Regions from separate parts of the Pseudodesulfovibrio sediminis genome, predicted to be linked through region 2. Evidence: riboswitches for the same ligand, from Rfam matches in the RefSeq annotation. Region 2 holds a riboswitch; the other holds the start of a gene.

Region 1 (7,585 bases), 400 kb from region 2:
ATCTTGATCCACGTCAGACCGACGCGGTCCATGCGTTGGTGTTGTCGGAGCAGAAACGGCAGGTCGATGAGCGGAACAAAGACCGATTTCGCATGGATTTCTAGCAGCGATTGATCCGCGTCAGGGCATCATCCAGATGCTTGAGCCAGACATCGACCAGTCTGTCGTATTCTCCAGCCCCTTTCAGCACCGCTTCACATTCGATTCCGGCGGCTTCAAGTTGGGTCTTCCAGCTTGTTTCGCCATCGCCGATCATGTCGCGGGCGACATGCCAGCCCGTGCCGAACAGGAAGGGCAGAAGGTACGCCTTTTTGACGTTGTCCGCCTTGAAGCGGTCAATGACGACATCGATTCCCGCCTCTTTCTGATGTTCCATGACGCCCATATGCACGTTGGGGTCGCGTTCTTGAAACGCCCGGTGCAGGGCTTCATAGTATATGCTGCCGTCGTGTCGGGTGCCATGTCCCATGAAGAGGACCGCGTCGTTCTCTCCCTTGCCTTCCTCGGCAATGGACAGGATCAGGTCGGCCACGTTTTCCAGATCAGCTTCGCCTGCCACCAGGGGGAATCCCACTTCCACCCGGTTGAAGCCGTCTTTTTTGAGCATCAGTTCGTTTGCCAGCGCAAGCAGCTCATGAAATTCGATGCCGGGGATGAGGTGCAGCGATTGGATCGCCACATGGGTGACACCGTCGGCCAGGAGCTTTTCCAGCGCGTCTGGCACGGAGTCAACGCTCTGGCCGGCTTTTTTCATATGGCCGCGAATAGTCTTTGACGTATAGGCAACCAGCACGGGCAGATCCGGATGGGCCGCACGTACTCGGGCGGTAATGTGATCCAGGGAGGCCTTGGCGTCCTTGTGGCGAGAGCCGAATGCGGCGAGAACAATGGCTGTTTTCATTATTGGGTATTCTTTTTCACCAGAGCCAGCGAGAAATAGTGCGGCTTGGATGGTGCGTCCTTAATATCCATGAGAATGGATTCGTTGTCCATGCCCAAGCGCGAGACCAGCACGGTTTTATCATTGAGGCGGAGTCGGGTCAGGGTCTCTCGTATTTCTTCAAAATTCTTGTACGCTTTCATGATGACCGCATTGTCAGCCACTTTGAGCTGCTCTTCCAGCTTTTCCGGGTCAGTGACGCCGGACGTGATGAGTAGCGACTCCTTGGATTCGGTCAGGACCAGGCCGATTTTCGCGGCTGCGGCATGAAAGGAGGTGATGCCGGGAATCGCCTGAAGTCGGGTGGACGGATCTGTCTTGAGCAGGGTCCGTTGCAGATAGCCATAGGTGGAATAGGTCAGAGGGTCGCCCAGGGTGAGGAAGGCGGCATTCTGTCCCTTGTTAAGCACTTCGGCAACAATGGTGGCATTGTGTTTCCATGCCGTTTCCAATTCGGTTTCGTCTTTTGTCATGGGGAAACTGAGCTGGATCACGCGCACGTCTTCCTTGAGATGCGGTTTGGCGATGCCATAGGCGGTCGAGTAGTCGTTCTTGGTGGAGGCTGCGGCGAAGATGACGTCAACTTCGCTCAATGCGCGGACCGCCTTGAGAGTGAGAAGCTCCGGGTCGCCGGGGCCGACGCCTATGCCGTAGAGAATACCTTTTTGTGTCACTGTGTGTCCTTTGAACTATGAATGCGGAACAGTGTCCCGTTGTTGTGCCCAGTTAATTCCCGGCTTCCAGATGCAGCAGTCGATGCACGGTTTCTATGCCGAGCAGGAGGCGCATGGTCGGGCGTGATACGAGATGTTCATCCACCAGAAATATGTTGCCGCTCAATGTGGCCTTGATGCGAGAGGCAGCCGGAAAGGTCCTGATCTGTTTGACGGAAACCTGATTCATGGCACCATATTGCGCTAGATACACGTCAATGTCTTTCCCCTTGTTCAGGAGACGTTCCAGCCCGTAGCTGGCGATATTGGTCCCGCGCTTCGGGCGTGCGTCAGTGGCCACGTTGATGCCACCGGCCATTTCCAGCACGAACAAGGGCATGGAACCGGGGGAGAACGTTGAAATATTGCGATGTACAGACTCGAAAAATACGTTGGGGCGGTCTTCCATGGGCACGGTTTCCAGTCGGGCTTCGGCCTGCATGATACGGCTTTTGAATTCTTCCACCATGGCTTCAGCCTGTACTTCCCGACCGGTCAGTCTGCCCAGGGAGCGCCAGTATGCATACATTTCCGGGATGGAGTTTGGCTGGAAAGAGAGAACCGTTATACCGTGTTTTTTGAGGGCAGCCCAGAGGCCGGGATATCCCCGTGACAACATGGGGCGGATAAGCACCAGGTCAGGCTTTGCGGCCAGCAGCTTTTCTACGCCGTCGCGGGCATTCAAGGTCGGTTTTTCAAGGGCGTTTGCAGGGTAGTCTTCGCCTTTGGAGACAGCGATGATCTCACGCTCCAGCCCGAGTTTGAACAGGTTTTCGGTATGGGCCGCATACAGCGAGATGATGCGCTTGAAGGGCGTGTTGAATGTAATGGTTTTGCCGGTACTGTCCGTGACGGTCTGGCCAAAGGCCGTTGTACAGAACAGCAGGGCAAAACAGAGCGAGAGAAAAAAACGGGTCACTATACTTCCTTTACATAGACGATCTGTAGTCCGGCTTTTGTCTCGTGCAGTGCAGCGCGGACTCTGAAGACGGTTTCAATGGAGTCTTGATTGAGCGTCTCGGTGACGTCTCCTTGAGCGTGGACGCGGCCCTTGTGCAGCATGACGATGCGGTCACAGAAACGAGCCGCCAGATTGAGATCGTGCAAGACCGCTATGATGGTCCGATTCTTTGTGTGGGCCAGACGTTTCAGCTCTGTCATGGTCGTCAGTGCGTGACGAATATCCATGGAGGAGGTGGGTTCGTCCAACAGCAGGGCAGGTGTCTCCTGAGCCAGTCCTCTGGCTACGACTGCGCGCTGTTTTTCGCCGCCGGAGAGGTCGGCTAGCACACGGTCATGCAGCTTGTCGAGGTCCATCTTGTCAATGCTCGCAGTGACCATGGCATAATCAGCGTCTGTGGGGCGTGCCAATCTGGGGATATGGGGGTGGCGTCCCATGAGCACTGTCTCATGGACTGTGAAGGGAAAATTGAAATCCAGCTCCTGAGGCACCAGCGCGCACAGCCTTGACAGTGTGGCCGGGGAAAGAGCGGTCAGGGGGATATCATTGAGGTGTATGGTCCCTGTGCCGGGTCTGAGGTGGCCTGAGAGCAAAGCAAGCAGGGTGGATTTTCCTGACCCGTTGGGGCCGACCACGCCATGTACCATCCCCGGTTCAAAGGTGAGGTCGAGGTTGCTCAGGACAGGGGTGTCGGCGTAGCCGAAATGGACCCCGTGTAATTTGAAGGTTGCGTTAGCCACGGCGCATCCTTCGTGTGCGAGTGAAAATCCAGCAGAAGATGGGGCCGCCGATCAGGGCCGTGAGGACGCCGATGGGCACCTCATGCGGCAGGATGGCGCGGGTGCATGTGTCTGCGGCCAGCAGGAGAATGGCGCCACCCAGGCCAGATGCCGGGAGCAGCCAGCGATTGTCCGGGCCAAGGATCATGCGCATGAGATGGGGGATGATCAGGCCCACGAACCCGATGACGCCGGATACCGAGACGCAGACCGCACTGATCAGGGAAGCCGTGATCAGGAGCAGGAGGCGAACCCGCCCTGTGTCTACCCCCAGGCTTTTTGCAGACCGGGAGCCAAGGCTCATGATATTCAGGTCGCGTCCGTAAAAAAGACAGAGTGTGAAGCCGACAAGCGTGATTCCGCCTGTGAGCATGGCATCCAGCCAGGAGCGGGCGGCAAAGCTCCCCATGAGCCAGAAGACGATGGCTGAAACCCGTTCGTCGGCCAGATATTTGATGAAGCTGATACCGGCGGACAGGATGGCCGAGACTATGACTCCGGCCAGAATGAGGTTGGCAGGAGAGAGCTCCCCGTCACGCCCGGACATGGCAAGGACCGCGAACAGCGTGGCGGTTGCGCCCAGAAACGCCATGAGGACCAGCGTGGACGGTCCGAGAAAGGAAAGCCCCAGAAGCAGGCTCACGGCCGCTCCCAGCGCGGCGCCGGACGACACCCCCAAAGTGAAAGGGTCAGCCAGCGGGTTGAGGAGCAAGCCTTGAAAGACCACGCCTGCCACGGCTAGGCCGAAGCCCACGAAGAGGGACGTCATGATCCGGGGGAGCCGTACTTCGAAGACGATGCTTGCCTTGAGGGGATCGACGGAATCCGCCGCCCCGCGCAATCCATCCAAAAATATGGTGATGATCTCACCGGGCGCGATGGAGATGAACCCCATGCTGGTGGCGAGGATCACCAGACCTGCCAGCCCAGAGGCCAGAAGCAGGAGGATGGATGTACGGGAGACGGCGGTCATTATTCGTTAAGGCAGCAGATGCGTCTGGCCCATGGCGTCTTTGAGGTGGCGCACATAGATGTCAGCCCAGGCATCCATCATGCCGAGGCCTTGCAAATCGGTCGTGACCGTGAATTTCTCCTTTTTCAACAACTGCAACCAGGAGTCGTCTTCGGGGCCGGCCATATCGTTGGTGGCGTGATCGCCTGCCACGATCATGAAGGGCTTGAGCAGGATCGCGGTCTTGCCTGCGTCCTTCAGCGCTGTGAGCATGTAATTGAAATCCGGGAATCCTTCGACGCAGGCAATGAAAATGGGATACTCGTAGGTGCGCTGCATTTCACGCTGGAATTCGGCATACGCTCCGGTGGAGTAGAAGTCGTTGCCATGCCCCATATACACGAGCGCTGCATTCATTTTCTTGGCTTTGTCGACATCCTGTTTGAGTGCTTTGGCGGCGATCTTGAGGTCTTCGGTGTACGGATAGACAGTGCCGGAAATGCCCAGCGCGGGGCGGCCCAGTCTCAGGCGTTCAAAGGGGGCGTTTTTGCTTTTGACGGTGCGGATGGAGCGCAGACCGATGAGCATCTCCTTGAGATCGGAGAATTCTTCGCCGGAATACACATGCAGGGATTGTACGGAGATGTCCTTGAAGCCCATATCGCTCAGCTCAGTGACGGTTGCCAGAGGGCTTTTTACGTACATGATGGTTTTGGGGATCCCGGGATGTTCCTTTTGCCAGGCCGGGTCGCCCTGCCGTTCATGCCAGATGTCGCGGATGATGCTGGAAGTGAAGGCCAGCTTGACGGGAATGTCTGGGTTGGCGGTCTGCACTTTTTTCTGAATGTTCAGGATGGACTCCAGCGCGCTGGGGTAGCTGGTGCCAAAGGCAGCCAGAACAATGGCCTTTTTGGTGGGACCATCCGTGCCATGACCGGCGAGAGCCGGGGTCATCAGCAAAAGAACAAGAGCGCAGGCGAGCAGGACTGCAGGGAGTCTGTTGAAGCTCATGATTTCTCCTTGAGGAGTGGGCAAGTAGGAAATGAAAAACCCCTCCCTCTGAATAATACGAGGAAGGGGAACCGTTTTTTCCCTTCAATGCCTGTGAGTGGTAAGCCCTCGTACCACCGAGGCAAAACCTGGACAATCGCACTGACTGCATGGAGATGCAGAGTCATGTCAGTGAGTCTAGGCAGGTCTTCCGGCTGGTTTCTCCTGCTTTCGCCTTCCCGGAATATATCCAGTGGCGCTATGAAAGCGGTTCAACGAAACGTCACGGCGGCGGGTCCGCTCCCGATTTGCACGGGATTCCCTATTAAGCCCACGGGGCACCAAGAAACTCGTAACTATGCTTGTCAGGCTTATGTTGTCAAGGATTCTCGGGCGTCTCGTTCAATGCGTGCCTGGAAGTGTTTGATCATTTCTTCGGTGTCGATGACCAGCGCGTCGGATTCACCCATCATGCCGTAGCCGAGGATGGGAATATGGAAAATCTGTTCTACCGGAACGGTGAATCCGGTGATGACGACCTGCTGTTGCTTGAGGACTTCATCCACCAGGATCGCCCCTTTGTAGTCGCCGACGCGCACGACAATTGCCTGTGTCATTTCGATGTTGTCGATCTCCGGCGTCAAGTCGAGAAGGTCGGCCAATCTGAGCAGGGAGTGAATTTCACCACGCACATCCACGGTTTCGCGGCCGTCCGGCAATTCCACGACATCGTTGAGGCGGGGCATATATATTTCCACGACATCCCGGCTGGGAACGATGAACGTATCACCACCCACCTTGCAGACCAGAGCGTCCACAATGCCTTCGTTGGCCGAGCGGTCCAGGGGGATGGATATGGTAAAGGCCGCCCCGTGTCCCAGTTCGCTTTCGATGGAGACATCACCATCCAGTGTGACCTTGATGGCGTTGACAACAGCATCCATGCCCACGCCTCGACCGGAAACGTCCGTGATTGTTTCGGCAGTGGAGAAGCCGCTTTGGAGCACGAACTGGAGTATTTCCTTGGGATCGTCGTATTCCTTTCCTTCTTCGGTCAGTCCTTTTTCCTCGGCTTTGGCGAGAATCCTGACAGGGTCGAGGCCTTTGCCGTCGTCCTTGACCTGGATATAGGCTGTGTCTCCCTTGCGCCATGCGGACAGCGTAACCACACCTGTCGCGTTCTTGCCGGCTGCCTTGCGACCTTCTGGGTCTTCAAGGCCGTGGTCGACAGCATTTCTGAGGAGGTGAACCAGCGGCTCGTTGAGAGATTCCACTATGGTCTTGTCCAGAGCCAGATCGTCTCCCTTGACCTGGAAGTCGAGTTTTTTGTTGATCTTCTGGCTGAGGCTTTTCACCAACCTGTGCATGGGCATGAAAATTTGTTTCAGCGGCACCAGTCGAATGGAATTGACTTCCTTCTGGAGTTTACTGATCACGTTGTCTAGTTCGCGCAGTGATGAGGCGACCTGACTCATGTTTGTTGCACCACCCTGCGCAATGACAGCGTAGGTGACCATGAGCTTGCCCACCAGTTCAATGACTCGATCCAGAGAGTCGGTTGCCACACGAATGGAGGCGATGGCAGAAGTCCCAGTCTTGGCATCTGCTTTTGGCTTGGGCTTTTCTTCTTTTTGCTTTTCCGGTTCGCTTGTCTCTTCAACCTCTGCTTCAGCCTCGGCTGTGGGCGGCTCTTCAAAGGCTTTTGCGGCTTCCTCTTCCGACTCTTCAATTTTAGGGGCGGCAGTGGACTTTGTCTCGATTTTGGCGAGGGCTTCAGCTCCTTCATCGAGCACGCCGCCCAGAGCGAAGAAAAATTTCTTGTGCGCTTCGCAGATGCCGAGCATGGCGGTAATGATTTCCTGGCTGGGCGGGGTGATACCGTCTTTGAGCATGTCCAGAATGGCAACGACGCCAACGGACGAGAGTCTAATGCTCGACAACCCGAGTGCATCGACGGCTTCTCCGGCTCCGTTGCCGGTAGTTTCCACGTCGAGGATTTGTTTTTCTATGTCCTCGATGCACTGAATAATGCTGTCTTGCATGTCGTCCCCTTATTGAGCAGTAAAATAGGTCTCTTCATCAGTGTAGATGGAGATTGTTTTGTCAAATCTCCACGCATATAAAGTCTGCTTGGCGTCCGGTGAAAGGTTGCAGGCTGCGATCTTGAACGTGGTGCCCATGCTTGCGACTGCGCCCCACGCACCGGACCCGAATGTCAGGACTTGCGCCAGGTCAAGCAAAATGGAGTCG
Region 2 (7,585 bases):
TTCAGTACGCCTACCCCAAGCTCAAAGCCGCTGCCAACAGCGCGCGGTTGCTCCTGACCACGTACTTCGGCGATCTGGGCGACAACCTTGAACTTGCCACGTCCCTGCCGGTGGACGGTCTCCATGTAGACCTGGTGCGCGGACAGGCCCAGCTCAGTGAAGTCGTCGGTGCCCTGCCGTCAAACTTCACCCTGTCCCTCGGACTGGTGGACGGAAGGAATGTCTGGAAGACCGACCTGGCCGCGGCCTTCACGCAACTGAATATCACCCGCCAGCAGGTCAAGAGAAACCGGATCATGGTCGCCTCCAGTTGTTCACTCCTCCACGCTCCGGTGGACCTCGCTTCCGAAACGCAGCTCGCCCCCGAGTTGAAGCAGTGGATGGCCTTTGCCGTGCAGAAATGCGATGAAATCGCCGCCCTGAAACAGGCCGCCCTCACCGGAAAGGCGCCTGCACTGTTCCACGAAAATACTGACGCACTGCTCGCCCGAGCCACTCACGCCGATGTCGTGGACCAGACAACCCGAAGCAGAGTCAAAAGCATCACGCCGAAAATGTACGACCGGACTTCTCCGTTTGAAGAACGCGCCCGACAGCAGCGGAAACGGCTCAACCTGCCGCTTTTTCCCACCACGACCATCGGCTCGTTTCCTCAGACCGCAGAGATTCGGCAGGCCCGACTCCAGTTCAAGAAAGGCCAGATATCCGAAGCGGAATACATCGAAAAGATGCAGGGTCACATCGCCGACGTGGTTGATCGCCAGGAAGCGCTGGGGTTGGATGTCCTTGTCCATGGAGAACCCGAACGCAACGACATGGTCGAATACTTCGGCCAGCAGCTCAACGGCTTCTGCTTCACCTCGAACGGCTGGGTACAAAGCTACGGCAGCCGCTGCGTCAAGCCGCCCATTATTTATGGCGATGTCTCACGACCGGAAAAGATGACCGTGGACTGGGCGCTGTATGCCCAGAGCCTGACAGACAAACCCATGAAAGGCATGCTGACCGGACCGGTCACCATCCTGTGCTGGAGTTTTGTCCGCAACGATATCCCGCGAGACGCAGTCTGCCGTCAGATCGCCCTGGCCATCCGCGACGAGGTCGTTGATCTTGAAGAGGCCGGAATTTCCATCATTCAGATCGACGAGGCGGCGCTGCGTGAAGGCATGCCCATCCGCAAGGACCAGCAGGAGGCATACCTGCGCTGGGCCGTTGACTGCTTTCGCCTGACAGCGGGAGGCGTCAAGGATATCACGCAGATTCACTCCCATATGTGCTACAGCGAGTTCAACGTCATCATGCAGTCCATCGCCGAAATGGACGCGGACGTCATCAGCATCGAAGCGAGCCGCAGCGGCATGGAGCTGCTCGACGCCTTCAACACCTACCAATATCCTGCGGAGATAGGCCCGGGAGTCTATGACATCCACAGCCCAAGGGTGCCCGGCAAAGACGAGATTGTCTCGCTCCTGCACAAGGCGGTCAAGGTCATCCCGGCCCAGCGCCTCTGGGTCAATCCCGATTGCGGACTGAAGACCCGTGCCTGGCCCGAGACCATGGCCTCATTGGAGAATATGGTCCAAGCGGCGGCCACACTGCGCAAGGGACACGCATAACCACTCGACACGTTCAGAGTAAACCAAACGGGCGGGCAGCCTGGCTGCCTGCCCTGGCCACATGAGGATACACCATGAAAATCTCCGATCTCATCCCCCGCTCCGACCGCTTCCTGTCCCTTGAATTTTTCCCGCCCAAGGGGCAGGAGGGCTGGCCGCAATTTTTCGACCAGGTCAATCAGTTGGCCGGTCTCGACCCGTTGTTTGTTTCCATCACCTATGGTGCCGGAGGCAAACTTCAGGACAACACCCTTGAAATCGCTTCGGCGGTCAATGAACGCTTCGGACTCACGACCATGTCGCACCTGACCTGCGTGGGAGCCGAGAGAGACAGCATTGCCCGCTATCTCGATCATCTGCTGGATGCCGGGATCAACAACGTCCTTGCCTTGCGCGGCGACCTGCCCACCGATTATCCGGGAGACGCCTGGAAGGACTTTGCCTATGCCTCGGATCTGGTGGAGTTCGTCAGGGAGGGCTGGCCCGAAATCTGCGCAGGGACAGCGTGCTACCCTGACGCACACCCGGAGTCCGGCTCCATCGAGGACGACCTCAAGTGGACCTGTCACAAATTCGAAGCCGGTTCAGACTTTGCCATCACCCAGTTGTTCTTTGACGTCCGCCGATATCAGGACATCGTGACCCGCCTGCGCAACAGGGGTATCACCAAGCCCATCGTGCCGGGCGTTCTTCCGGTCCTCAGCCTGCAATCGCTCAACCGCATCCTCGCTCTTTGCGGGGCCAATATCCCACTGAAGCTCTACCTTGAGCTGCAAAAAGCCCATGAGCAAGGAGGCGACATGGCCGTAAGAGAAAAAGGGGTGGAGATCGCCCGACGGCAGATTCGGGAACTGCTTGCCATGGGCGCGCCGGGCATTCACCTCTATACGCTCAACAATGCCGACCTGTGCCTGGACATTCTCACCGATCTCCCGGAGTTGGACGGGTAGCCCATGCCAGCTCTGGGTATTGGAAGAATCTGATGCCTTTTTCAGACAACGTGCTTGCACTCTCGCCGTGCATAAGATAATCGAATTTGTATCACGATGTCCTTCAGGTGGCCGCAAGGCCATAACAGGGAATCCGGTGCAAATCCGGAGTGGTCCCGCCGCTGTAATCCTCTGCAACGGTCCGATCCATCAGCCACTGTCGCAAGGCGGGAAGGCGGAGCGGACGAGGAAAGCCAGAAGACCTACCTGAAGAGTTTCTGCCGAATGCGGTCCGCGGAGCCCGCACACGGACATGAACACGTTCACCATCCAATTGTTGTCAGCGAGCCTCAGGTTCTGCCTCTGGTTTTGCCTATGACAGCCGCGCAAGCAGCTTTCTCCCGACGCCGAACCGATGTCTGGAGATATCCGTATTCATCTGCCTGCACTACGAGATTCGATTATGCCTATTCAAATTCAAAAACGCGACGGATGCATTGAGACCTGGTCAACCAAGAGGATCGGCAACGCCATCTTCAAAGCCCTCAAGGGCAGCGGCATCAAAGACCCGCTCCTTGCCGACAGGCTGGCCGGAAAAGTGGAAAAAAAGCTCCTCGACATAGACGTTCCCGAACAGGAACAGGTACAGGACACCGTGCAGCAGGTGCTCATGGAAGCGCGTCTGTACAAGGTTGCCGAGCGATACATCATCTATCGTGAAAAACGACGTGAGCTGCGCTCCCAGAACGACGCGTTTCTGGATATCGCCGGTGTCACCGAAAGCTATCTGGACAACGTAGACTGGCGGGTCAACGAAAACTCGAACATGGTCCACTCCTTTCAGGGGTTGATTCTCCACATGGCCGGTTCTGTCCAGGCACGCTACATGCTGGAAAAGTACCCCGAAGAAGTGCGCATGGCCCACACCCACGGATATTTCCATATCCATGACCTTTCATTCGGCCTGGCCGGATACTGCTCCGGCTGGAGCCTGCGCGACCTGCTTCTGGAAGGGTTCAACCTGCGCGACCGCTGCTCGTCCACTCCGGCCAAGCACTTTGATGCGGCCTGCGGTCAGATCGTCAATTTCCTCGGCACCCTGCAAAATGAGTGGGCCGGGGCACAGGCGTTCAACAACATCGACACCTACCTGGCTCCTTTCATCCGCAATGACGGGCTGGACTATGCCACCGTGAAGCAGCAGATCCAGAAGATGCTCCACAACCTGAACGCCACCTCCCGCTGGGGAGGCCAGAGCCCGTTCACCAACTTCACCTTCGACTTTGTCCCGCCGTCGCACATCGCGGACGAAGCCGTCATTCTCGGCGGCGAGTTGCAGGATTACACCTACGGCGATTTCGCTGAGGAAATGGCCATGATCAACCGGGCCTTCCTCGAAGTCATGCTTGAAGGCGACGCCAACGGACGCATTTTCTCCTTCCCCATCCCCACGTACAACGTGACAAAGGACTTCCCCTGGGATTCCAGGGAAGGCAAGATGCTCCTGCAGATGACCGCCAAATACGGCGCACCCTACTTCCAGAACTTCATCAACTCGGACCTCAACCCGGAAGATGTGCGTTCCATGTGCTGCCGTCTGCAGATGGACCTGCGGGAAATCCGCAAGAAGACCGGCGGCCTGTTCGGTGCGGGCGACCTGACCGGCTCCATCGGCGTGGTGACCCTGAACCTGCCCAAGCTGGCCTATCTGGCTCACAATGAAGACGACTTCATCGATCTGGTCTCCGAGTACGCACAGCTTGCCAGCGAATCCCTGGAATTCAAGCGCAAGGTCGTTGAGAAGAATCTGGAAGCGGGCATGTTCCCGTTCTCCCGCCGCTACCTCAAAAACGGTTTGAAAGGCCACTTTTCGACCATCGGCCTCATCGGTGGACACGAGGCATGCGTGAACCTGCTCGGCAAGGGCGTGGACTCGGCGTCCGGCTCCCGCCTCATGCAGCGTGTGCTCAATCACCTCCGCCGTCTGGTCGTCCGTTTTCAGGAAGAGACCGGCAACCTGTACAACCTTGAGGCCACTCCGGGCGAAGGCACCTGCTACCGTCTGGCAAAGATCGACAAGGAGCTTTATTCGGATATCTACACGTCCGGCGACGAGACCCCGTATTACACCAATTCCACCCTGCTGCCCGTGGGCGCAAGCTCAGATGTCTTCTTTGCCCTTGAGCATCAGGACAAACTGCAGACCCTCTATAACGGCGGCACGGTCTTCCATACGTTCCTGGGCGAAGCGGCCCCGAATGAAGAGAGCGTGAAGAACTACCTGCTCAAGGCCATGAGCAAGACCAAGATACCCTATATCTCGGTCACTCCGACCTTCTCCATATGCGAGGATCACGGCTACCTGTACGGCGAGCACTTCGACTGCCCGACCTGCAACAAGGAAACCGAGGTCTACACCCGCGTGGTCGGGTACTACCGCCCCGTGGGCCGCTGGAACAAGGGCAAGCAGGAAGAATACAAGGATCGCATCGAATACACTGAGCAGACATTCTGCCAGACCGCCTAGTTCAGGAGCACTGACGCATGATCCTTGATGCCAACCAGATCGCTTCCATCAGGCAGCACAACGATGAAGAACTGCGCAGAGGCAGCCGTGCGACACACGGTTACCCCGCACAGACCGTGCAGAATCTGCTGCACACCATCGAGACCCTGAAAAAGGAAAAGCGGAAATGGAAGAAGCTGGCCCAGGCCAGAGGCAAGGCTCTTGATGACATCTGCGGAATCGCGACCGGAGCAAAGCATACCCACGGGGGATAAGCAGTCCCCACACTGACTTCCTCATAGGATACCAGCCCTGCACTGACGTACATCAGTGCAGGGCTTTTTTTTAGGCAAAATGAGCAGAACTCGATCATAAGCGCCTCCAGATATCCCGCAACTACACCAGTTTACGTATTCAATATTGATACCTATTTATTGACACGATTTTACAATGGGTGTTACCAAAAACAGTCTTTTATCAAATTCGTATTCAAAGGAGTCGGTATGCATTATGTTAAATCCTCCCCGAACAGTCGGCATATGAATCTCGTATTCATGATTCTGCTCGGACTTCTCATGCTTTGTCCATCCATCGCGATGGCCAAGGACACGTTGACTCTGGCCATCAAGGGCGAACCCGCCGAGGGCTATGACCCCACCCTGGGGTGGGGCCGATACGGCAGTCCTCTTTTTCAAAGCACTTTGCTCAAGCGTAATGAGAACATGAAAATAGTCACAGACCTGGCGACAAGCTATTCGCTGTCCAAGGATGGGCTGCTGTGGACTGTCACCATACGTGAGGACGCCAAATTTTCCGATGGAACGCCCCTGACCGCCAAAGATGTCGAGTACACCTTCAACACGGCAGCCCAGGCCGGGGGCAAGGTCGACCTCATGAGCCTGAACAAGGCCGAGGCAAAAGACGCGACCACCATCCTCTTCACCCTCAAGAAAACCGACTCCACTTTCGTCAACCGCTTCATCAGCCTGGGTATTGTCCCCAAGGCTTCCCATGGCCCGGGATACGCGCGCATGCCCATCGGATCCGGCCCCTACCGGATGGTCGAGTGGAACGAAGGGCAGCAGATGATCGCCGAAGCCAACCCCTATTACTACGGCGACGCGCCCTATTTCAAACGGCTGGTATTCCTGTTCACGGACGAGGACACGTCCTTTGCCGCGGCCAAGGCCGGACAGGTTGATATCGTCGTCGTTCCGCAGGCTCTGGCTGTCCAAACCATCCCCGGCATGACGATGCACGCCGTGCACAGTGTGGACAACCGCGGCCTCATGTTCCCGACAGTACCCGCCACAGGCAAAACCACCGACAAAGGCGCTCCCATCGGCAACGACGTGACCGCCGACAAGGCGATCAGACAAGCCATCAACAAGGTTATCGACAGAAAGGCACTGGTCGCAGGCATATTGGAAGGATACGGAAGCCCGGCCTACAGCGTGTGCGACGGCCTGCCCTGGTTCAACCCTGCCAACACCTTTGCCGACAACGATGCCGACGCCGCCAGAAAGATTCTGGCCGACGCAGGCTGGAAGGACAGTGACGGTGACGGCATTGTCGAAAAGAACGGCCTGAAAGCCGAGTTCACCATCATCTACCCGGCAGAACGCAGCATCCGCCAGTACCTGGCTCTGGCCTCCGCTGACATGATCAAGAAGATCGGCATCAACGCCAAGGTTGAAGGCAAGCGCAGCTGGGATGAAATCAAACAGCTCATGCATTCCAACGTCATCGTCTTTGGCTGGGGCAGCCACGACCCCATCGAGATCTACCATCTCTACAGCAGCCACCATGCCGGTGACGGGTACAACAACCCCGGCTTATACACCAATCCCAAGGTGGACGAATACCTCGACAAGGCCCTGGCCGCCCCCAACTACGAGGCCTCTCTTGAATACTGGATGAAATCACAGTGGGATGGCGAAACAGGGACCAGCGCTCTCGGCGATGCGCCCTGGGCGTGGCTGGTCAACCTCGATCACACCTACTTCATAAGCGACCATCTCAATGTGGGCACGTCCCAGGTTGAGCCCCATGGACACGGCTGGCCCATCACGGCCAACATCGAGAAGTGGACCTGGATCGACTAACCTTCGCATGTAACGGCGGCGTGGCTCCGGTCACGCCGCCCTTCAGGATTACTTCATGAACACGACAACATCTTTCTGGCTCAGAAAAGCAGGCAAACTGGTCCTGATTCTGACTATGGTATCCGTCCTTGCCTTCACCCTTGTCTCGCTCTCGCCCATTGACCCTGTCACGGCGTATATCGGCATGGACAGGATGCAGATAAGCACGGAACAGGAACAGAAAATCATCGAGCGGTGGGGGCTGGACAAACCGGCCCCGGAACGCTTCATCAAATGGGCGAAGCACGCCCTTTCAGGCGATCTGGGCCAATCCATGATCTTTAACGAGCCTGTCACCAAGGTCATAGGCAAACGCTTCACCACGTCACTGTGGCTCATGGCGTCCGCATGGACCATCTCAGGCATACTCGGCTTTATTTTCGGCGTGCT

What was found. A riboswitch is a leader RNA that binds a small molecule or an ion and turns the genes downstream of it on or off. The one in region 2 is predicted to bind cobalamin.
Region 1: another riboswitch for cobalamin. It lies ahead of SRBAKS_RS17300 (sirohydrochlorin cobaltochelatase); the one in region 2 lies ahead of SRBAKS_RS15450 (ribonucleoside triphosphate reductase).

Annotation. Positions count from the first base shown of each region.
Region 1 covers NZ_AP024485.1:3,669,625-3,677,209, forward strand. Annotated here, with positions in the region: gene SRBAKS_RS17270 (PilZ domain-containing protein) at 1-104, shown strand, start outside; gene SRBAKS_RS17275 (sirohydrochlorin cobaltochelatase) at 101-901, opposite strand; gene cobI (precorrin-2 C(20)-methyltransferase) at 901-1,614, opposite strand; gene SRBAKS_RS17285 (ABC transporter substrate-binding protein) at 1,667-2,572, opposite strand; gene SRBAKS_RS17290 (ABC transporter ATP-binding protein) at 2,572-3,354, opposite strand; gene SRBAKS_RS17295 (FecCD family ABC transporter permease) at 3,347-4,366, opposite strand; gene SRBAKS_RS17300 (sirohydrochlorin cobaltochelatase) at 4,373-5,356, opposite strand; cobalamin riboswitch at 5,520-5,696, opposite strand; gene SRBAKS_RS17305 (chemotaxis protein CheA) at 5,707-7,377, opposite strand; gene SRBAKS_RS17310 (Hpt domain-containing protein) at 7,387-7,585, opposite strand, start outside.
Region 2 covers NZ_AP024485.1:3,265,715-3,273,299, reverse strand. Annotated here, with positions in the region: gene metE (5-methyltetrahydropteroyltriglutamate--homocysteine S-methyltransferase) at 1-1,616, shown strand, start outside; gene SRBAKS_RS15455 (methylenetetrahydrofolate reductase) at 1,691-2,566, shown strand; cobalamin riboswitch at 2,655-2,830, shown strand; gene SRBAKS_RS15450 (ribonucleoside triphosphate reductase) at 3,009-5,072, shown strand; gene SRBAKS_RS15445 (hypothetical protein) at 5,090-5,326, shown strand; gene SRBAKS_RS15440 (ABC transporter substrate-binding protein) at 5,555-7,156, shown strand; gene SRBAKS_RS15435 (ABC transporter permease) at 7,212-7,585, shown strand, end outside.